One region of the Pseudomonas sp. NPDC090233 genome, then DNA from elsewhere that is predicted to be linked to it. Evidence: predicted binding sites of a transcription regulator. Region 1 holds the regulator's gene; each other region holds the start of a gene.
The links. Region 1 encodes FliA, which starts transcription of late flagellar genes. Its sites were predicted from a motif close to CTAAAGTTTNNNNNNNNNNNGCCGNTAA; they were not measured.

Region 1 (7,133 bases):
CAGGCCCAGCAGGCCTTCCTTGCGCGCCGTCAGGCTCCAGTTCACTACCCGGTCGATGCCACCGGCCAGGTCGACCCGTGGCGGGAAGATGATCCAGCGTGCAATCTGCATGGCACGCTTGAACGACGACAGCGGCGACTGCAGCAACGCCGCCGCCAGGGTGCCGCCGAGCACGATCAGCGCCGCCGGGCCGTTGATCAGCGCGCCGACGTGGCCGCCTTCGAGGAAGTTGCCGCCGATGATGGCGACGAAGGCCAGGATCAGACCAATCAGGCTCAGGACATCCATCAGACGCAGGCCTCGACCAGGTGCTTGCCGATTTCATCCAGGCTGTACACCGCATCGGCCAGGTTGGCTTTGACGATGGCCATGGGCATGCCATAGATCACGCAGCTGGCTTCATCCTGGGCCCACACGGTGCTGCCTCCCTGCTTGAGCAGGCGCGCGCCTTCTCGGCCATCGGCGCCCATGCCGGTGAGTACCACCGAGAGCACCTTGTCGCCGTAGGATTTCGCCGCCGAACCAAAGGTAATATCCACGCAAGGTTTGTAGTTCAGGCGCTCGTCACCGGGCAGGATCTTCACCGTGCCGCGGCCATCGATCATCATCTGCTTGCCGCCGGGGGCCAACAGCGCCAGACCGGGGCGCAGCAGGTCGCCGTCCTCGGCTTCCTTGACGGTGATCTTGCACAGCTTGTCGAGGCGCTCGGCAAAAGCCTTGGTGAACGCCGCCGGCATGTGCTGAATCAGCACGATGGGCGCTGGGAAGCCTGCTGGCAGCTGAGTCAGCACGCGTTGCAGCGCTACCGGGCCACCGGTGGACGTACCAATGGCCACCAGCTTGTAAGGCTTGCGCTTGGGCGCTGGCGAATGTGCAGGCGCCACTGGTGCAGTGCGGGCAGGCACCGCCGCGCGCGCCGGGGCGTGGCTGGCAAGGCTGCTGACCGGGGCCGGAGCGCTGCTGGCAGGTGCTGGCGCGGCGACCGGCGCCGGGCTTGCGTAACCGCCAAAACGGCGGTTGCTGCGCGAAATGGTATGCACCTTTTCGCACAGCATCTGCTTGACCTTCTCCGGGTTGCGCGAGATGTCTTCGAAGTTCTTCGGCAGGTAATCCACCGCGCCGGCGTCCAAGGCATCGAGGGTCACCCGAGCGCCTTCGTGGGTCAGCGAGGAGAACATCAACACCGGCGTCGGGCAGCGCTGCATGATGTGCCGCACAGCGGTGATGCCATCCATCATGGGCATTTCGTAGTCCATGGTGATGACATCGGGCTTGAGCGCCAGCGCCTGGTCGATCGCTTCCCTGCCGTTGGTCGCGGTACCCACGACCTGGATCGTCGGGTCGGCCGAGAGGATTTCCGAGACGCGGCGGCGGAAGAAACCGGAATCATCCACCACCAGGACCTTGACTGCCATAAACACTCCATTAGGCGGCGCAGCCCATCAGGCCGCGCCACCGAAATCAAATACGCCGCGCCGCGTAACGCTTGAGCATGCTCGGTACGTCGAGAATCAGCGCAATGCGACCGTCGCCGGTGATGGTGGCGCCGGACATGCCCGGGGTGCCCTGCAGCATCTTGCCCAGCGGCTTGATCACCACCTCTTCCTGGCCCACCAGCTGGTCGACCACGAAGCCGATACGCTGGGTACCCACCGAGAGAATCACCACATGGCCCTCGTGCTGCTCTTCGTGCACCTGGCCCTGGACCAGCCAGCGCTTGAGGTAGAACAGCGGCAGCGCCTTGTCGCGCACGATCACCACTTCCTGGCCGTCGACCACGTTGGTGCGCGACAGGTCGAGGTGGAAGATCTCGTTGACGTTGACCAGTGGGAAGGCGAATGCCTGGTTGCCCAGCATCACCATCAGGGTCGGCATGATCGCCAGGGTCAGCGGCACCTTGATGACGATCTTCGAACCCTGGCCCTTGGCCGAGTAGATATTGATCGAGCCATTGAGCTGGGAAATCTTGGTTTTCACCACGTCCATGCCGACACCACGGCCAGACACGTCTGAAATTTCCGTCTTGGTCGAGAAGCCCGGGGCGAAGATCAGGTTGTAGCAGTCCGACTCGCTCAGGCGCTCGGCGGCGTCCTTGTCCATCAGGCCCTTTTCCACGGCCTTGGCCCGCAGGATGTTGGGGTCCATGCCCTTGCCGTCGTCAGAAATCGACAGCAGGATGTGGTCGCCTTCCTGTTCGGCCGACAGCACCACGCGGCCGGTGCGCGCCTTGCCCGAGGCTTCACGCTCATCCGGCATTTCGACGCCATGGTCGACCGCGTTGCGCACCAAGTGCACCAGCGGGTCAGCCAGGGCCTCGACCAGGTTCTTGTCGAGGTCGGTCTCTTCACCGACCAGTTCCAGGTTGATCTCTTTCTTGAGCTGGCGAGCCAGGTCGCGGACCAGGCGCGGGAAGCGGCCGAAGACTTTCTTGATCGGCTGCATGCGGGTTTTCATCACCGCGGTCTGCAGGTCGGCGGTGACCACGTCGAGGTTCGACACGGCCTTGGACATGGCCTCGTCGCCGCTGTTCAGGCCCAGGCGCACCAGGCGGTTACGCACCAGCACCAGTTCGCCGACCATGTTCATGATCTCGTCCAGGCGCGCGGTGTCGACGCGCACGGTGGTTTCCGCCTCGCTGACGTGCTTCTCGGCAGCCGGGGCCGGAGTACGGGCCGGCGCGGCGGGCTTGGCCACCGCAGCGGGCGCCGGCTGGGCGACAGGCTGGCTTTGCGGCCTGGCGGCGACAGGCGCAGCAACGGCAGCCGGCGCTTCGGCGGTGACGGCATCGCCAGAGAACTTGCCTTTGCCATGCAGCTGGTCGAGCAGTGCTTCGAACTCGTGTTCGCTGATCTCATCGCCGCTGGCGGCAGCCGGTGCAGCGTTGACCTGTGCAGGCGCGGCAACCGGCAGCGCATCGGCCTGGAAGGTGCCTTTGCCGTGCAGTTGGTCCAGCAGCGACTCGAATTCTTCGTCGGTGATCTCGTCGCTGGCCGGCGCACTGGCGGCAACGGCAACCGGCTCGCTGGCAACGACTTCAGCCGAGAACTGGCCCTTGCCGTGCAACTGGTCGAGCAGCGACTCGAACTCGGCGTCGGTGATCTCGTCTGCTGCGCCGCTCACGGTTTCGCCCTGCAGCTGCTGTTCTGCAGCGGCAGCTTCGGCCTTGACCGCGTCGAGCGAGTCGAGCAGCTGTTCGAATTCGGTATCGGTGATGTCCGCCTCGGCGGCAGGCTCGGGCGCAGCCTCGACCACTGCGGCAGGGGCTGGCGCAGCGCCTGGTTCGGCCAGGCGCGACAAGGCCGCCAGCAGCTCGGGCGTGGCCGGAGTCACTTCGCTGCGTTCACGCACCTGGCCGAACATGCTGTTGACCGTGTCGAGCGCTTCGAGCACCACGTCCATCAGTTCCGCGTCGACCCGACGCTCACCTTTGCGCAGAATGTCGAACACGTTCTCGGCGATATGGCAGCACTCCACCAGCTCGTTGAGCTGGAGGAAGCCGGCGCCCCCTTTTACAGTGTGGAAACCGCGAAAGATCGCATTGAGCAGGTCGGCATCGTCGGGCCGGCTTTCCAGCTCGACCAGTTGCTCGGACAGTTGCTCAAGAATTTCGCCGGCTTCTACCAGGAAATCCTGAAGGATTTCTTCATCGGCGCCGAAGCTCATTAAACGTGCTCCTCAAAAACCCAGGCTGGACAGCAGATCATCGACATCGTCCTGACCGGACACGACGTCTTCACGCTTATCGGCATGAATCTGCGGACCTTCACCCCGAGCCGGATATTTTTCTTCATCTTTTTCAGCACGTAGCTGCTGGTGGTCATGTTCGATACCGGCAAAACGGTCGACCTGACTGGCCATCAGTACGAGCTTGAGCAGATTGCTTTCGACTTCGGTCACCAGCGTGGTCACCCGCTTGATCACCTGCCCGGTCAGGTCCTGATAGTCCTGGGCCAGCAGAATGTCATTGAGGTGGCCAGAGACCTTGCGGTTACCTTCGGCGCTGTGCGTCAGGAAACTGTCAACGCGCTTGACCAGGTCACGAAATTCCGGCGCAGCAACTTCGCGGCGCATGAAGCGCTGCCAGTCGACACTCAGGTTCTGCGCTTCGGTCGCCAGGTCGTTAAGCACCGGGGTGCTTTCCTCGACCAGGTCCATGGTGCGGTTGGCGGCGCCTTCGGTGAGCTTGACCACGTAGGACAAACGCTCAGTGGCGTCGGTGATCTGCGAGACTTCCTCGGCCTGCGGCATGCGCGGGTCGATCTGAAAGCTGACGATCGCGCTGTGCAGCTCGCGGGTCAGCTTGCCGACTTCCTGGTACAGGCCACGGTCGCGGGTCTGGTTGAGCTGATGAATCAGCTGCACCGCCTCGCCGAACTGCCCCTTCTCCAGGCTTTCGACCAACTCCTGGGCATGCTTCTTCAGGGTCGATTCGAACTCCCCCAAAGACGTTTGTGATGATTCCATGGCGCCCCCTGAGCTGATTCAGCCGTTGACGCGTTCGAAGATCTTCTCGATCTTTTCTTTGAGCACCTGCGCGGTGAACGGCTTGACCACGTAGCCATTGACCCCGGCCTGGGCCGCTTCGATGATCTGGTCGCGCTTGGCTTCGGCGGTCACCATCAGCACCGGCATGCCCTTCAGGCGCTCGTGCGCGCGCACCTTGCGCAGCAGGTCGATACCGGACATGCCCGGCATGTTCCAGTCGGTCACCAGGAAGTCGTAATGGCCGCTTTCGAGCATCGGCAGCGCCGTGGTGCCGTCGTCGGCTTCGTCGGTGTTGGTGAAGCCCAGATCACGCAGCAGGTTCTTGATGATCCGCCGCATCGTCGAGAAGTCGTCAACGATGAGGATTTTCATGTCTTTGTTCAATTAGACCTCCAAGCAGTCTCTAACGCGCTCGGCCCCGAGCGCGCACTCAATCAATTCGGTACAACGTGAAAACGACTGCAACGACCCCCGGCTCAGCGCGCCCGCCACTCCCCCAGACGGCTGCGCAGGCGCGCGGCACACTGGCTATGCAGCTGGCTGACACGCGATTCGCTGACCCCCAGCACCTCACCGATTTCCTTGAGGTTCAGTTCTTCGTCGTAGTACAGCGCCAGGACCAGCCGCTCACGCTCCGGCAGGTTGGCGATGGCATCGGTCAGGGCGACCTGGAAGCGCTCGTCTTCCAGGTCGCGCGACGGCTCGACCTGGCCACTGGCGCCATCCTCGTGCAGCCCTTCGTGTTCGCCGTCCTGCAACAGGTCGTCGAAACTGAACAGGCGGCTGCCCAGGGTATCGTTCAAAATCCCGTAGTAATCATCGAGACTCAATTGAAGTTCGGCAGCAACTTCATGATCTTTAGCGTCGCGGCCGGTTCTGGCTTCAACGGCGCGCATCGCGTCGCTGACCATGCGGGTGTTGCGGTGCACCGAACGCGGCGCCCAGTCACCCTTGCGCACCTCATCGAGCATGGCGCCGCGGATGCGGATGCCGGCGTAGGTTTCAAAGCTCGCACCCTTGCTGGCGTCGTACTTGTTGGCGACTTCCAGCAGGCCGATCATGCCGGCCTGGATCAAGTCCTCGACCTGCACGTTGGCCGGCAGGCGCGCCAGCAGGTGGTAGGCAATACGCTTGACCAGCGGGGCGTAGCGTTCGATCAGTTCGTACTGGGCGTCCTTGGACGCCTTGCTGTACATCTTGAAGCCGCTCGCACTCATAGCACTGGCCCTGCACTGGTGGGCTGAACCAGGCGCTCGACGAAGAACTCCAGGTGCCCGCGCGGGTTGGCTGGCAACGGCCAGCTGTCGACCTTCTGCGCAATGGCCTTGAACGCCAGCGCGCATTTGGAGCGCGGGAAGGCCTCGTAGACCGCCCGCTGCTTTTGCACCGCCTTGCGCACACACTCGTCGTACGGCACGGCGCCGACGTATTGCAGGGCGACATCGAGGAAGCGGTCGGTGACCTTGGTCAGCTTGGCGAACAGGTTGCGACCTTCCTGCGGGCTCTGCGCCATGTTGGCCAACACGCGGAAACGGTTCATCCCGTAATCGCGATTGAGCAGTTTGATCAGCGCGTAGGCGTCGGTGATCGAGGTGGGTTCGTCGCACACCACCAGCAGCACTTCCTGCGCCGCGCGGACGAAGCTGACTACCGAGTCACCAATACCCGCAGCGGTGTCGATCACCAGCACGTCGAGGTTGTCGCCGATCTCGCTGAAGGCCTGGATCAGCCCGGCATGCTGGGCCGGCGCCAGGTGCACCATGCTCTGGGTGCCGGAGGCTGCCGGCACGATGCGTACACCGCCTGGCCCCTGCAACAGCACGTCGCGCAGCTCGCAGCGCCCTTCGATGACATCAGCCAGGGTGCGTTTGGGGGTCAGGCCCAGCAACACGTCGACATTGGCCAGGCCCAGGTCGGCGTCCAGCAGCATGACCCGGCGGCCGAGCTCGGCCAGCGCCAGGGACAGGTTCACTGAAACGTTAGTCTTGCCGACGCCACCTTTGCCACCGGTTACGGCGATCACCTGTACGGGATGCATGCTACCCATGTTCGTTGTTTACCTTGTCTCGCTTGGACCCAAGCCACACGAGGGGCGATGCGGCAGCCCCCTTGGTGTAGGTATTTTGGACACGCTTCATCAACCCGCTCGCCGTGGATTGTGATAGAGATCAGCGAACATGTCGGCCATGGCCTCTTCGCTGGGCTCGTCCTGCAACTGCACATTCACTGCGCGGGTCACCAGCTGGTGCGCCCGTGGCAAGTGCAGGTCGTCAGGAATGCGCGGGCCATCGGTGAGGTAGGCCACGGGCAGTTCATGACTGATGGCCAGGCTCAGCACATCGCCGAGGCTCGCCGTTTCATCGAGTTTGGTCAGGATGCAACCGGCCAGGCCGCAGCGCTTGTAGCTGTGGTAGGCGGCGGTCAGCACCTGCTTCTGGCTAGTAGTGGCCAGCACCAGGTAGTTCTTCGAGGCGATGCCACGGCCGGCCAGGCTTTCCAGCTGCATGCGCAGGGCCGGGTCGCTGGCCTGCAGGCCGGCGGTATCGATCAGCACCACGCGCTTGCGCAGCAGCGGCTCCAGCGCCTGGGCCAGCGACTGGCCCGGGTCGACGTAGGTCACCGGCACATTGAGGATGCGCCCCAAGGTC
Region 2 (7,133 bases), on a different contig from region 1:
CAGGTGGCCGTTACCGTCGTACACCTGGCCGATCAGCAGAATGTGTTCACCCGGCGCCTCTGGCTTGGCCAGGCAGTTCCAGATTTCCTGGTCTCGGGTCGGATTGCCGGCCGCTTCCAGGGCCAGGCCGATGTGCACGTAGGGGCCGGCGGTCTGCGAGGGGGTTTCCGGCAGCAGTTCGATTGGCATGGCGGGGTCCTCAGCAGTTTTCGAAGTGGGTCTTGCGCTGGCCGCGCAGCACGATGTCAAAGCGGTACGCCAGGCAGTCCATCGGGTTGCCGTTGCTCATGTCGAGCTTGGCGATCAACTGCTGCACCGCTTCAGGGTTGGCGATCGATTTGACGATCGGGCACATCGGGATCAGCGGGTCGCCTTCGAAGTACAGCTGGGTGATCAGCTTGGTGGCGATCGATGGGCCGCTGACGCCTACGTGGATGTGCGCCGGGCGCCAGTCGTTGGGGCCGTTGCGCCACGGGTACGGGCCGGGCTTGATGGTGCGGAAACTGTAGTAGCCATCACGGTCGGTCAGGCAGCGGCCGACACCGCCGAAGTTTGGGTCCAGCGGCGCCAAGTAGCGGTCGTTCTTGTGGCGATAGCGGCCGCCAGCGTTGGCCTGCCAGATCTCCACCAGGGTGCTGGGCACCGGCTTGCCGTACTGGTCGACGACACGGCCGGCAACGATGATGCGCTCGCCGATCGGCAGGCCACCGTTGTTGAAGTTCAGCAGCAGGTCATGGTCATGGGCCCCGAAGCCCAAGTGGGTGAAGTCCGGGCCGGTGGTTTCGCTGATTGATTGCGGGATGCTGACCAGTGCCTGACGCGGTGAGCGGGCAATCGAAGTCTTGTAGTCGGGAGTCAAGGCTTTGGGGTGCCAGTTGCGATCACGGATCACGAAGCGGCTGTTGTCCTGGGCGGGCATGCCGTTTTCCTCTCTTGGAATTATCTGAACGCCTGGGCGTGGCAGGCGGACATGCAGTTTCAGATAAGTCGCCAGGGATGAATATTGAATTCAGTGGTCCGTTACTTAACCAAATGGTTATGCATTAGTCCGTTTGGCTGAGGTGAACTAATCTTTGACTTCATGTTTCAAGCTCGGGAGTGCATCTGATGGAATGGCGAAAAGGCCGGCGCAGCGACAACGTGGTCGATGCCCGTGGCGAAGGTGGCGGCGGCGGTGGCATGCGCTTTGGTGGCGGCAAGGGCCTGGGGCTCGGCGCGATCCTGCTGATCGTCGGCATCGGCTGGCTGACCGGCCAGGACCCGCTGCAGATTCTCGGCCAGCTCACCGGGCAGATGGAGCAACAGCAGCAGGCCCCCAGCGGCGTAGACAACAAGGCGCCGGCGGCCAACGACGAACAGGCGCAATTCGTCGCGTCGATCCTCGGCGACACCGAAGACACCTGGAAAGCCCTGTTCTCCCAGGCAGGCAAACAATACCGCGACCCCAAGCTGGTGCTGTTCAGCGGCCAGGTGAATTCCGCCTGCGGCTTCGCCTCGGCGGCGGTAGGCCCCTTCTACTGCCCGGCAGACCAGCGCGTGTACCTGGACATGTCGTTCTTCCGCGAGATGGAAACTCGCTTCGCAGCTGCCGGCGACTTCGCCCAGGCCTACGTGATCGCCCACGAGATCGGCCACCATGTGCAGACTTTGCTCGGGGTGTCGGCCAAGGTCGATGCCGCGCGCCGAGCTGGGCAACGCATGGAGGGCGACAATGGCCTGCTGGTGCGCCAGGAATTGCAGGCTGACTGCCTGGCCGGTGTCTGGGCCTACCAGGCGCAGCAACGCCTGAACTGGCTGGAGCCCGGGGATGTCGAGGAAGCGCTGAATGCCGCCAACGCCATCGGTGATGACCGTTTGCAACAGAAGGGCCAGGGGCGCGTGGTCCCGGATTCGTTTACCCATGGCACTTCGGCGCAGCGGGTGCGCTGGTTCAAGGCCGGGTTTGCCCAGGGGGATGTGAACAGCTGCGATACCTTCAGTGCGCGCAGCCTTTGACCAATGGTCAGTGAAATTGCCAAGGGTTTCATAGAGTTACAAATCAGCTGAAAAAGCGTTTCAGCTTCGCGGTCTCGTGCCGATAACTCCTGCACGATTCAGCGGGCATCCAGAACAACAACGCCTTGCGATCGAAAAATGATCAAGTGAGCGAAATTATTTCTGGAGAGCGTGCATGAACAGCTGGTTCGCCAACATCAGCGTCAACCTTAAACTCGGCCTGGGCTTCGGCCTGGTGCTGGTCCTTACCGGCCTGCTGGCGCTGACCGGCTGGACCAGCCTGGGCAGCCTGATCGACCGCAGCAACTGGATGGGCGACATCGGCCAGCTCAACAAAGACCTGACCGACCTGCGCATCGCGCGCCTGCAGTACATGATCGCCAATGGCGACGATGCCGCCGCCGCCAATACCCAGGCCAAGCTGGACGCGTTCAGCAAGCAGCAGGAATACCTGGTCAGCACCTTCAAGAGCCCGGAAAACGTCAAGCTGCTGAAAGAACTGGGCCAGACCATCAGCGAATACAAGGTCTCGTTGAACAAGATGCGCGCTGGCTACAAGAACTCCCTGGCCGCCCGTGAGGCGATGAACGTATCGGCGGCCAAGGCCGACGAGGCCATGGAATCCCTCAGCCAGGACGTCATGGCCCGCCCTGACGCCGACAGCGTGCGCCTGGCGCAGTACCAGCTGATCAGCAAAGTGCGTCAACAACTGCTACAAGTGCGTATCGACGTACGCGGCTACATCGCCGACAACAGCGCGGCCAACGAACAGGCGGCCCTGCGCCAGCTGGAGTCGGCGCTGGTGGAGATCGACAGTCTCAAGCGCCAGCTGCCATCCGATGCCACCCGCGTGCAGCAGTTCGAACAGTCGGTCCAGGCCTACCGCGAGGCGGTGCGCCAGTTCCGCAATGCGGTCGCGGAGATCACCACTTCCCGTGCAGAAATGACCGTGCAGGGCGCCGACATCGTCAAGCGCAGCGACGCGCTGTACAAGATCCAGATCGACCGCCGTGACGTCGAGAGCGCCCAGGCCCGCAGCCTGCAAACCATCGCCACGCTCCTGGCGTTGCTCGCCGGTGTACTGGCAGCCGTCATCATCACCCGCCAGATCACCCGCCCCCTGCGCGAGACCCTGCAGGCCGTGGAGCGCATCGCCGGTGGCGACCTGACCCACGACATGCGCATCACCCGCCGCGACGAAATCGGCGTGCTGCAACAAGGCATCGCGCGCATGGGCACCACCCTGCGCGAGCTGATCAGCGGTATCCGCGACGGCGTCACGCAGATTGCCAGCGCCGCCGAAGAGCTGTCGGCCGTTACTGAGCAGACCAGCGCCGGGGCCAACAGCCAGAAGGTCGAAACCGACCAGGTCGCCACCGCCATGCACGAAATGGCCGCGACCGTTCAGGAAGTCGCGCGCAATGCCGAGCAGGCTTCGCACGCGGCGACCGGCGCCGACGGCGAGGCCCGCGCGGGTGACCGCGTGGTGGGCGAAGCGATCAGCCAGATCGAACGCCTGGCCGAGGAAGTGCACCGCTCCACCGAGGCCATGAACCTGCTGCAGCAGGAAAGCCAGAAGATCGGCAGCGTGATGGACGTGATCAAGTCGGTGGCCGAGCAGACCAACCTGCTGGCGCTCAACGCCGCGATCGAAGCCGCGCGCGCAGGCGAGGCTGGCCGTGGTTTTGCCGTGGTCGCCGACGAAGTACGCGGCCTGGCCCAGCGCACGCAGAAATCCACCGAAGAGATCGAAGAACTGGTGGCCGGCCTGCAGCATGGTACTCAGCAAGTGGCCAATGCCATGCAGGGCAGCCGCACCCTGACCGACAGCAGTGTGGAGCTTGCGCGCAAGGCCGGGGTGTCGCTGGAGAACATCACCAGCACGGTGTCGAGCATCCAGTCGATGAACCAGCAGATTGCCGCGGCGGCCGAGCAACAGAGTGCGGTGGCTGAGGAGATCAGCCGCAGCATCCTGAATGTGCGCGATGTGTCGGAACAGACGGCGGCGGCCAGTGATGAAACCGCAGCGTCCAGCGTGGAGCTGGCGCGCCTGGGTGGACACTTGCAGATGCTGGTCAGCCAGTTCCGGGTCTGATCACTTACAAACCTGTGGGAGCGGCTTCAGCCGCGAAGCTTGCGACGCGCTGGATGGCGCTGGCTTCGCCGGTGTTCGCGGCTGAAGCCGCTCCCACAGGAGATTCGAACAAAACTATTTGACGATCATCCCCACCCCACGCCCCCGCGGATCCGAAGCCGTCTCAAGCTTCGCCCCGTTCACCCGGATCGCCTGGATATCCCCCATCTCCCAGCCCTGATCCTCCAGCACATAGCCCATTTTCTTCAGCTCATCCGCCACCGGCCCGGTCAGCGGCGCGTAGCTGTCGAAGTAGATGGTGTCTTTAGGCAACAACTGATGGTGCACACGCTGCGCCGCCACCGCTTTATCCAGCGGCATGCCGTAGTCATACAGGTTGTTCATCACCTGGAAGATCGAGGTGAAGATCCGCGAACCACCCGGCGTGCCGATCACCAGTTCGACCTTGCCATCGCGGGTCATCAGACTTGGGCTCATGGACGACAGCATGCGCTTGCCGGGGGCAATGGCGTTGGCATCACCGCCGACCACGCCAAAGGCGTTGGCCGCGCCCGGTTTGGCGCTGAAGTCGTCCATCTCGTCGTTGAGCAGGAAGCCCGCACCCTTGACCACCACGCCACTGCCGTAGTCGAGGTTGAGGGTGTAGGTGTTGCTGACTGCGTTGCCCTGTTTGTCGACGATCGAGAAGTGCGTGGTCTGGTGCGGTTCCAGCCCTGGCTTGACGTCGTCGGTGACCGAGATGGCCTTGGGGTTGACCTGCGCGGCGCGCTTGGCCAGGTAATCCTTGGCGATCAGCTTGTCGACCGGCACCTGGGTGAAGGCCGGGTCGCCCAGGTAGTCGGCGCGGTCGGCGAATACGCGCTTCTCGATCTCGGCCAGCAGGTGGATGTACTGCGCCGAGTTATGCGCCACGCCCTTGAAGTCGGCGGCGCGGTCTTCCTTGATGCCCAGCAACTGGGCCAGAGCGACGCCGCCGGAGCTCGGCGGTGGCGCGGTGTACACCACGTTGCCGCGCCAGCTCAGGGCCATCGGCTCGCGCCATACGGCTTTGTAGTCCTTGAGGTCTTCCTTGGTGATCAGGCCTTTGTCAGCCTGCATCTGCGCCACCAGCAGGTCGGCGGTCTTGCCCTGGTAGAACTCGCTCACGCCCTTGTCGGCGATACGTTCGAGGGTCTGGGCCATCTCCGGTTGCTTGAGCAGCTCGCCGACTTTCATGGTGCCGAAGTAGTCGTTGAAGTTGGTCGCGGTTTTGAACAGGCCCTGGGCATCGTTGCGGTATTGGTACTGCTTTTCGGCGATCTTGAAGCCGTTTTTCGCATAGCCGATGGCCGGGGTCAGCAGTTCGCTCCAGGGCAGCTTGCCGAATTTCTGATGCGCTTCCCACAGGCCCATGACCGTGCCAGGTACGCCGGCCGCACGAACGCCGACCAGGCTCAGGTTCTCGATGACCTCGCCCTTGTCGTCCAGGTACATGTTGCGGGTCGCGGCCTCGGGCGCCACTTCGCGGTAGTCGAGGAAGTAGGGTTTGCCGTCGACGAACAGGGTCATGAAACCACCGCCACCGATGTTGCCGGCCTCAGGGTAAGTCACCGCCAGGGTAAAGGCCGTGGCCACGGCTGCGTCTACCGCATTGCCGCCTTTTTTCAGGATATCGGCTGCCACCTGTGCGCCATATTGATCGGGCGCGGCCACCGCGCCGCCTTCCAGGTTTGCCGCATAGGCTGATGAACAGCTCAAGATCGCGGCGCCGAGGGCCATGGACTGGAACAGGACAATACGCATGACACTTCCTTGGTGTTGTTTTTGTTGATCAGTCAGTAAGGCCGAAGCATGTCGACTGTGCAATCAACCAAGGAAGGTTTCGCCGCCTTTGGGCAGGAATTGTCGCGTTCAGGCAATTCAGCAGGCGTACATCGCCAACTTTTGCTGGATGAAATCAAGGAAGCACTGGATACGCAGGGCCAGTTGCGTGTTGCGGTAGTACACGGCGTGGATCGGCTGACGGTAGCCGTTGTTGGCGTCACCCAGCAGCACCTGCAGGCGGCCGGCGCGGATGTCTTCATGGGTCATGAAATGCGACAGGCTGACGATGCCCTCCCCGGCCAGCGCCAGTTGCCGCAGGGTTTCACCACTGGAGGCGATCAGTGCCGGGCGGATTGGCCAGCGGTCGCCCTGGGCGTGGCGCAGCGGCCATTGGTTGAGGGATTCGGGCTGGCTGAAGCCGAGCAGGCAGTGCTGGCTCAGGTCTTCGACCTGTTGTGGCGTGCCGTGCTTTTCCAGGTAGGCCGGGCTGGCGAGGATCTGCACCGGGCTGCAGCCCAGCGAGCGGGCATGCAGGCTGGAGTCGGCCAGGTCACCGATGCGGATGGCCACGTCAGTACTCTGCTCCAGCAGATCGATGATCAGGTCGTCGGTGTTGAGTTCCAGCTCGATGCCGGGGTACTCGCAACGGAACTCGCCGATCCAGGGCAGGATGGCATGCAGCATGAACGGTGCGGCGGCATTGATGCGCAGGCGCCCGGTGGCGCTCTGGCGATGCATCGACAGGCGCTCTTCCATCTCGTCCATCTGTTCAAGCACCCGCCGCGAGCGTTCGAGGAAGAAACGCCCTTCCTCGGTCAGGTCCATGCGCCGCGTGGTGCGGTTGACCAGGGTGGTGCCGAGCTTGGCCTCTAGGCGTGACAGCGTGCGGCTCACCGCCGATGGGGTCTGGCCCATCTGCTCGGCGGCGGCGGAGATCGAGCCGCAGTCGATCACGGCGACGAATACCTGGAGTTCCTCGGATCGGGTTTTCACGGCGGCGCCTGTGTTGGGAGCTTTGCGGGTACTAGATAGCTGCTTGTGGCCTTTGAGTCTAGCGGTGGTTGTGCCGGCCTCTTCGCGGCTAAAGCCGCTCCCACGGGTGCAGTGCTGCCTCTGTGGGGCTTTAGCCGCGAAGAGGCCGGCATCAACAGCTACTTTGCCTGGCCGAACACTTCGTTCAGATGCGCTTCATACGCAGCCAACGCGGCCGGCACGTCCGGGCGCTTCATTACATCCACGG
Region 3 (7,133 bases), on a different contig from region 1:
CCGCCGTGGTCTGGTTCACCGAGAACAGTCGGCCCGGTACGTAGACCATCTCGCGCAGTGTGCCGGCGAGCGGCATGTGCACGCGGTGGTAGTCTTTCGGCGACAGGTAGATGGTGGCGAACTCACCGCCCATGAACGGCGCGGCCAGCGCCGGATCGCCGCCGAGCAACTCCAGGGCGCTGAAGCTGTGGCCCTTGGCCTGGAAGATACGACCGTGCTCGATCGGGCCAAGCTGGCTCACGGCGCCATCGGCCGGGCAAAGGATGGCCCCAGGGGTTTCATCCAGCGGGCGTGCGCCCGGCTTCAGGGCGCGGGTGAAGAAGGCGTTGAAGTGCTCGTAGGCGCTCAGGTCTTCGACCAGCGCCTCGCTCATGTTCACCTGGTAGCGCTTGGCGAACCAGGCGGTGAAGGCGTTCTTGAACCAGCGTGCGCGGCACTCGGCGACGCAGCCGGCGAGCCGCGACAGCAGGTGGTGCGGCAGCAGGTACTGGCTGATGATGAACAGACGGGATTTCATGCAGGTTCCTTAGACTTCTACAGGCGTGTCCGGGTGGTTGCCCCATTCGCTCCACGAGCCGGCGTAAGCCTTGACCCGTGGGTAGCCGAGGGCCTTGGCCACCAGGTAAGTGAAACCGGAGCGGCGGTGGGTCTGGCAGTGGGTGATCACTTCCTTGTCGGGGGTGATGCCCAGTTGCTTGAGGACCTCGGCGATGTCCTGGCGGATGCGCAGGTGGTCGTTGAGGTCCATGCCGGCGGTCCACTCGAAGTTGATTGCGCCGGGGATGTGCCCGCCTTTGGCGGCCAGGACTTTCTCACCGCTGAACTCCTGGGGGCCGCGGGCATCCCAGACCACCAGGTCGTCGGCGCCCAGGCGGCTTTGCAGGTACTCGCGGGTGGCAGTCGGTTCGCCGTGCAGCTGCAGGCGCACCGGTGTGCTGGCGGGGGTTGGCACGTCGGTCGACAACTTGTCGGCCGGCCAGGCCTGAATACCGCCGTTGAGGTAGTGGCTGGCCTTGTGACCGATCACGTCGAGCATCCAGATGAAGCGACCGGCCCAGCCGCCGCCTTCATCGTCGTAGACCACATAGACGGCGTCGTCGCGGTGACCGAGCTCGCTGAACAGTTTTTCCAGATCGGCCAGAGCCGGCAGCAGGCCTGGCGCCGGTGGCAGGCCCAACTGGGTGCGCTTGCCTTCGACGAAGCGGGCGCCGGGGATGTGCCCGCTGACATAGCGGTTGGCGCTGCTCAGGTCGACCAGGATCAGCTGGGGCGAATCCAGGCGCGGCAGCAGATCCGCGGGTTCGATCACCAGCGGCAGTCCGGCAAAATCAGTCATCCACGGTCTCCAGTGTGGAAAGAGGGGCGATTGTAGCGCAAGGGTCAGGCATTGCGGTTGGCAAACACGGCGAGGGCGCGCTCGATACATTGCGCGGTTTTACCGAACGCCTGCACGCTGACATCGGCCAGCGGCTTGCCGCCCTGGTCGGCCACCGCCAGCATCAATACCTGGTCGTTGACCGCCAGCGAGCGCAGCAGCAGGTGTTCGCCACGGAAGAATGCGTGCAACGGGGCCGGCAGCAGGGCCGAGAATTGGGCATGGTTCTCCGGCGTCAGGCGCAGCTGAGCGGCCTTGGCCAGCAACTTTTGCAGCAGTTTGCTCTGCGGCACCGGCAAGGCGATGGCTGCAGCTTCCTTGGGCAACCCGGCGGTCTGCTGCACGCGCAGGTAGTCGGTGGCCTTGTCCAGGGTCAGCAGCATGATGCGCTGCATGCCGCAGGCCAGCAGGGCTTCACGTGCCTGGGTGGCCAGGTGCACGGCGTTGGTGAACGGGCTGGGCTGGGCCAGCAACTCCTGGCACAGCTTGCGCCACTGGCCGAGCGCGTCGCTGGAGGGCGGTGGCGGAGCCAGCATGTCGGGATGCGGGCGGCGCTGGTCCCAAGGCCAGATCAAGGCTTCGGCGGGGTGGAACAGCGCATGCCTGGCGTGGCGGCGGGCACTGGCGGCGGCCTGCTGGTGGACCTGTTGCTGTACGTCTTCCAGGGAAGTCTGCAGGTAAAGCGCGGTCAGCAGTTGCCAGCGCAGCAGATGCGGGTTGTCCCAGCCCACCTGCGCCGCCAATGCCAGGTTGTTGGCCAGCAGCACGGTGTTGGCCGGCTGGTTGAACCAGCGGCTCAAGGCCGGCGCCTCGTCCAGGCGATGCTGCTGGCTCAGCGGGTCCCCGTCGCGGGCGATGCTCAATATCTGCCCAAGCTGTTCACGCTCTTCCAGCAGCAGGCGGTAGCCCTGGGTGACCCATTGCGACAGGCGCCAGTGCTCGGCCATGGCTTGGCACAGCGCCATGATGCGCACGCCAAACAGTTCCTGCTCGACATCCGCTGCCTCTTCGCCCTTGTGGATCACCCGCAGTTCCCAGGCGTCGAGCAGTTTCGGGTAGGCCAGTGCCATCGGCCACAGGGGTGACAGGAACAGCAGGCTGCCCCAGTGGATTTCCTGCCACAGCCGCGCCAGGCGGCTGGCGAACAGGCCGCTGGCCTGTTGCGACGCGTGCTGGCTGATCAGCAGGAACTGGCGCAGCACTGGCGGGATATCGTCGTCCGGCAGCGCTGGCAGGCGGTTGAGCAATTCGCGGGTGCGCGCCAGGCCTAGGCGATTGAGGGCGATTTCCAGACTTTCGGCGGGTTCTGCCTGGCTGGCGTTGGCCGGGTGATTGGCCTCGCGCATCACCGACAGCACCAGGGCCGGGCTGTCCTGCATCAGTTCGGCGATGTCGCGCAGCGAGCGGCGGCTATCATTGATGGCGCTCATGACCCGGTCGTAACTCTGCTTCGGCACCGGTACACGGATACCGTCGAGCAGCTTTACCCAGGCCTCTAGCGTACGCGGATTCTGAGTGGGCACCTTGGATTCCATTGGCATTTTGACATCAGTCCGAACTGGCTTTTCGCATTGAGTGGCTATAGTCTGGCGCAGTTCTGCCGATAAGTAGAAGAAGAGTTTTAAAGCTCCCGTCCCTCATCCCGACCACGACAGCAAGTGCTTTGAACCTATGGCTAAAATTATCGGCATCATCGTCGTATTCGCGAGCGTGCTCGGCGGATACGTACTCTCCCACGGCAAGATCGCGGCACTGATCCAGCCGTTCGAAGTGCTGATCATCGGCGGTGCAGCCTTTGGCGCCTTCATGCAGGCCAACCCCGGCTACATGACCATGCATGTGGTCAAGAAGTCGATGAAGATGTTTGGCTCCCGGTTTACCCACACCTTCTACCTGGAAGTACTGGGCCTGGTGTACGAAATCCTCAACAAGAGCCGTCGCGAAGGCATGATGGCGATCGAGAGCGATATCGAAGACGCCGCGGCCAGCCCGATCTTCGCCAAGTACCCCGCCGTGCTGGGCGATGAGCGCATGACCGCGTTCATCTGCGACTACCTGCGCATCATGTCCACCGGCAACATGGCACCCCACGAGCTCGAAGGCCTGTTCGACATGGAGCTGCTGAGCATGAAGGAAGAGCTCGAGCACCCCTCGCACGCGGTCACCGGCATTGCCGATGGCATGCCCGGCTTCGGTATCGTCGCGGCGGTACTGGGTATCGTGGTGACCATGGCGTCGCTCGGTGAGGGCGACCAGGCTGCCATCGGTATGCACGTGGGCGCGGCCCTGGTCGGTACCTTCTTCGGTATTCTCGCGGCCTACGGCTTCTTCGGCCCGCTGGCCAAGTGCCTGGAGCACGATGCCAAGGAAGAGATCAACCTGTATGAGTCGATCAAGGCCTCGCTGGTGGCCTCGGCTTCGGGCATGCCACCTTCGCTGGCCGTCGAGTTCGGGCGCAAGGTGCTGTATCCCAAGCACCGCCCGAGCTTTGCCGAGCTGGAACAAGCCGTTCGCGGTCGCTAAGCCATGGAAAACAATCAGCCGATAATCATCAAGCGCGTCAAGCGCTTCGGTGGAGGCCACCACGGCGGCGCCTGGAAGATCGCCTTCGCCGACTTCGCCACGGCGATGATGGCGTTCTTCCTGGTGCTGTGGTTGATGTCCACCGCCACGCCCGAGCAGAAGATCGCCATCGCCGGCTATTTCAAGGACCCGATTGGTTTCTCTGAAAGCGGTACGCCCTACGTGATCGACCTGGGCGGCTCGCCGCAGCTGGCGCCGGAAAAGACCATCAATCCGGAAGAGAAATCCGAGCCTACGCCTGACACCAGCATCCAGCTGGACAAGGATCAGGTCGAGACCATGGCCGAGCAGGTCGAGCGCGAGCGCCTCGAATTGCTGCTGCAGGAGCTGCAGAACAAGGTCGATGAAAACCCGCAGCTGCAGAAGTTCAAGGATCAGATTCTCTTCGAGATCACCCAGGACGGCCTGCGCATCCAGATCATGGATGCCGAGAACCGGCCGATGTTCGACATCGGCAGTGCGCGCCTGCAACCGTATTTCGAGGACATTCTGCTGGCCATGGCCGACACCATCAAGGCGGTGCCGAACAAGATCAGCATCAGCGGCCACACCGATGCCAAGCCTTACGCTGGCAGCGGTGACTACGGCAACTGGGAACTGTCGGCCAACCGCGCCAATGCCGCGCGCCGTGCGCTGGTTGCCGGTAGCTACCCGGATGACCAGGTGGCGCGCGTGGTGGGGTATGCGTCGTCGTCGCTGTTCGATCGCAAGGACCCGTTCAACCCGGTCAACCGGCGCATCGACATCATCGTCCTGACCAAGAAGGCCCAGCGCAATATCGAGGGTGAACAAGGTTCGCCCGAGGCGCCCGCTGCCCAGCCCGCCCCGCCTGCGGGTAATGCCCCGGGGGCTTCTGCAGCACCCGGTGCTGAGCAGGCGCCGATGCAGCCGCGTGAGCTGCGTCAGAAGCTGAACATTTTCGAGGAAGGTACTTTGAAGATGGACGAGGCCAAAGACCAGTAACCCAGGGGCGCCGCAGTGGGAGCGGCTTCAGCCGCCATCCACCGCGGCGCTTGCTTCGCGGCTAAAGCCGCTCCCACGGGTTGATCAGTAGCTGTCTTCCGGCAGGCTGGCAATGATCGAGCGGTAGCTGTTCATGCGCTGTGGCTTGATGCGGCCGTCTTCCAATGCCTTGAGCAGTGCACAACCGGGTTCGCGATCATGCTTGCAGTCGCGGAAGCGGCAGGTGCCGAACAAGTCCCGAAACTCGATGAAACCACCCTCGACGTCGTCGCGGCTGACGTGGCCAAGGCCGAATTCGCGGATGCCCGGGGAATCGATCAGGTCACCGCCGTTGGGGAAGTGGTACAAGCGCGCAGTGGTGGTGGTGTGCGTGCCCTGGCCCGACCATTCGGACAGGTCGCCAACGCGGGTATCGGCGGCTGGCAGCAGGCTGTTGACCAAAGACGACTTGCCCACGCCCGACTGGCCGACGAACACGCTGATGTGGCCGTCGAGCATCTGCTGCAGACGCTGCATCCCGTCACCCTGGTGAGCCGAGACTTCCAGCAACGGATAACCAAGGTCGCGATAGACCTCAAGCAACGCATGCAGGCCCGGGCCGTTCTCGTCGTTGATCAAATCGGCTTTGTTAAGCAGCAGCAATGGTCGAATGCCGGCATGCTCGGCGGCGACCAGGTAGCGGTCGATCAGGTTCGGGTGCGGTTCGGGCGCCGGCGCGAAGACGATCACGATCAAATCGACGTTGGCCGCCACTGGCTTGAGCTGGCCATGGTTGTTCGGCCGGCACAGCTCGGTGCTGCGCGGCATCTGCGCGACGATCACGCCAATGCCCTGGTTGCCCGCGCGCCAGACCACGCGATCGCCGGTGACCAACGCCGGCAGGTTGGCCCGCAGGTGGCAGCGGAACACTTGGCCGGCGACGTCGCCGTCCTGGGCCTCGACTTCGACCTGCACACCAAAGTGCGCGATCACCAGGCCCAACTGCTCTGGCCCCAGGTCACCGCCCTCCAGCTCATGCAGCACGTGCTGTTCGCGTTTGGCGGCGCGAGCGGCGCGTTCGTTCTGGATTTTTTCGATACGCCAGTTTTGGCGACGATTGAGCTGGCGTTTGGCCATGAAGGTACCGTGGGAGTGGCCCGTGGAGGGCATTGAAAACGGCAGGCAGTTTAGCATGCGGGCACGGCGCTCTAAAAAAATAGTGACTTTGCAAGCGCGGTTAAGTGCATAGGCAGGTCTCAGTCATCACTCACACTGGACCCCTCTTTGCCATCCCTAAGCCGTGCAGTGCCATTCCAAGCCTGCTGAAGAATGCCCCTTCAATTTTTACGTACCGCGAGGTTGTACGTTGCAACGCGCCTGACACGGTCATCTGGGTCGTTGGCCAGAGCTGACAAAATTTCTAAGGGTGTTTTTTATTGGCCGCGACAGCTTGCCTTACTAATGGCTCCTCGTCGTGCGATAAGATTGTCAGTATTTGAGAACCGGATTTTCTTTTTCTGGCAACAGCGTGGCGAGTTTTCCATTGTTTGCTATTTGCTAATGTTTCAATTATCCGCATTGGGATTGTAATGTTTCTCAGAATGTGTGTTTCGTAATCTCCATAGCTTGAAATCACGCGTTCCCAAACTTGGATGCTCGCGCTTTCAGTCAGTGACCGACTCCGAGTTTCTGGGTTGTCGCTGTCGGCTAATGCTATAAATTCTTCTGCTGAATTGATCATTGCCTTTCCTGGCATTTAAGCTTTCGTAGATCTATGGAGCGGCCGGTCGGTCCTTTATGTTTCTTTTCGCCCAGCCAGTCACCGTGCTCGTTTAGGTCGGCAATCCATTCCAGTGTATTTCCTCGCGATTTTGAAAATTCTTTCCATGAGTTGCCGTGCTCTGCTTTGCCAGGAGAGTACCAAGTGCCTTCCGAGGAGCTCTGTATAACATTCCCCGCGCCGAATGCTTGGTTTTTTAAATTACGCTTCCGAGCTTGGAAGTTTTGCCAGCTTTTTTTTGGCTGAGTCCGCCACCATTTCGTCATCGTCCTGAGTAAGCTGGCGAAGTATGTCTATGGGTACTTTTGGGTTGCAGGCAATACGCTGCCTTACAGAGGCATCTTTATCGATTGCCAACCTATCAAACGCCGATCTGCTCAATCTTCGCTTTAATGCAATTCTCCAGCGCACATTTACGTCGTCGCTTATCGATAGTAGCTCAATGATTGAGTC

Region 2: ACIQUF_RS19850 (methyl-accepting chemotaxis protein) is a predicted target of FliA. The motif match lies at 2,054-2,081, and genes of this name have one in related genera.
Region 3: motA (flagellar motor stator protein MotA) is a predicted target of FliA. The motif match lies at 2,955-2,982, and genes of this name have one in related genera.

Annotation. Positions count from the first base shown of each region.
Region 1 is NZ_JBIVYQ010000010.1:53,817-60,949, reverse strand. It holds gene ACIQUF_RS24220 (flagellar motor protein) at 1-288, opposite strand, end outside; gene ACIQUF_RS24215 (chemotaxis response regulator protein-glutamate methylesterase) at 288-1,415, opposite strand; gene ACIQUF_RS24210 (chemotaxis protein CheA) at 1,462-3,663, opposite strand; gene ACIQUF_RS24205 (protein phosphatase CheZ) at 3,676-4,464, opposite strand; gene ACIQUF_RS24200 (chemotaxis response regulator CheY) at 4,483-4,857, opposite strand; gene fliA (RNA polymerase sigma factor FliA) at 4,962-5,702, opposite strand; gene fleN (flagellar synthesis regulator FleN) at 5,699-6,532, opposite strand; gene flhF (flagellar biosynthesis protein FlhF) at 6,623-7,133, opposite strand, start outside.
Region 2 is NZ_JBIVYQ010000007.1:20,958-28,090, reverse strand. It holds gene pcaG (protocatechuate 3,4-dioxygenase subunit alpha) at 1-189, opposite strand, end outside; gene pcaH (protocatechuate 3,4-dioxygenase subunit beta) at 200-919, opposite strand; gene ACIQUF_RS19855 (neutral zinc metallopeptidase) at 1,108-1,995, shown strand; gene ACIQUF_RS19850 (methyl-accepting chemotaxis protein) at 2,171-4,090, shown strand; gene ggt (gamma-glutamyltransferase) at 4,205-5,872, opposite strand; gene ACIQUF_RS19840 (LysR family transcriptional regulator) at 5,990-6,886, opposite strand; gene ACIQUF_RS19835 (NAD(P)H-dependent oxidoreductase) at 7,045-7,133, opposite strand, start outside.
Region 3 is NZ_JBIVYQ010000006.1:402,265-409,397, forward strand. It holds gene asd (archaetidylserine decarboxylase) at 1-517, opposite strand, end outside; gene ACIQUF_RS19065 (rhodanese-like domain-containing protein) at 527-1,336, opposite strand; gene ACIQUF_RS19070 (HDOD domain-containing protein) at 1,381-2,916, opposite strand; gene motA (flagellar motor stator protein MotA) at 3,047-3,898, shown strand; gene motB (flagellar motor protein MotB) at 3,902-4,921, shown strand; gene rsgA (small ribosomal subunit biogenesis GTPase RsgA) at 5,006-6,037, opposite strand; gene ACIQUF_RS19090 (hypothetical protein) at 6,321-6,641, opposite strand; gene ACIQUF_RS19095 (hypothetical protein) at 6,882-7,133, opposite strand, start outside.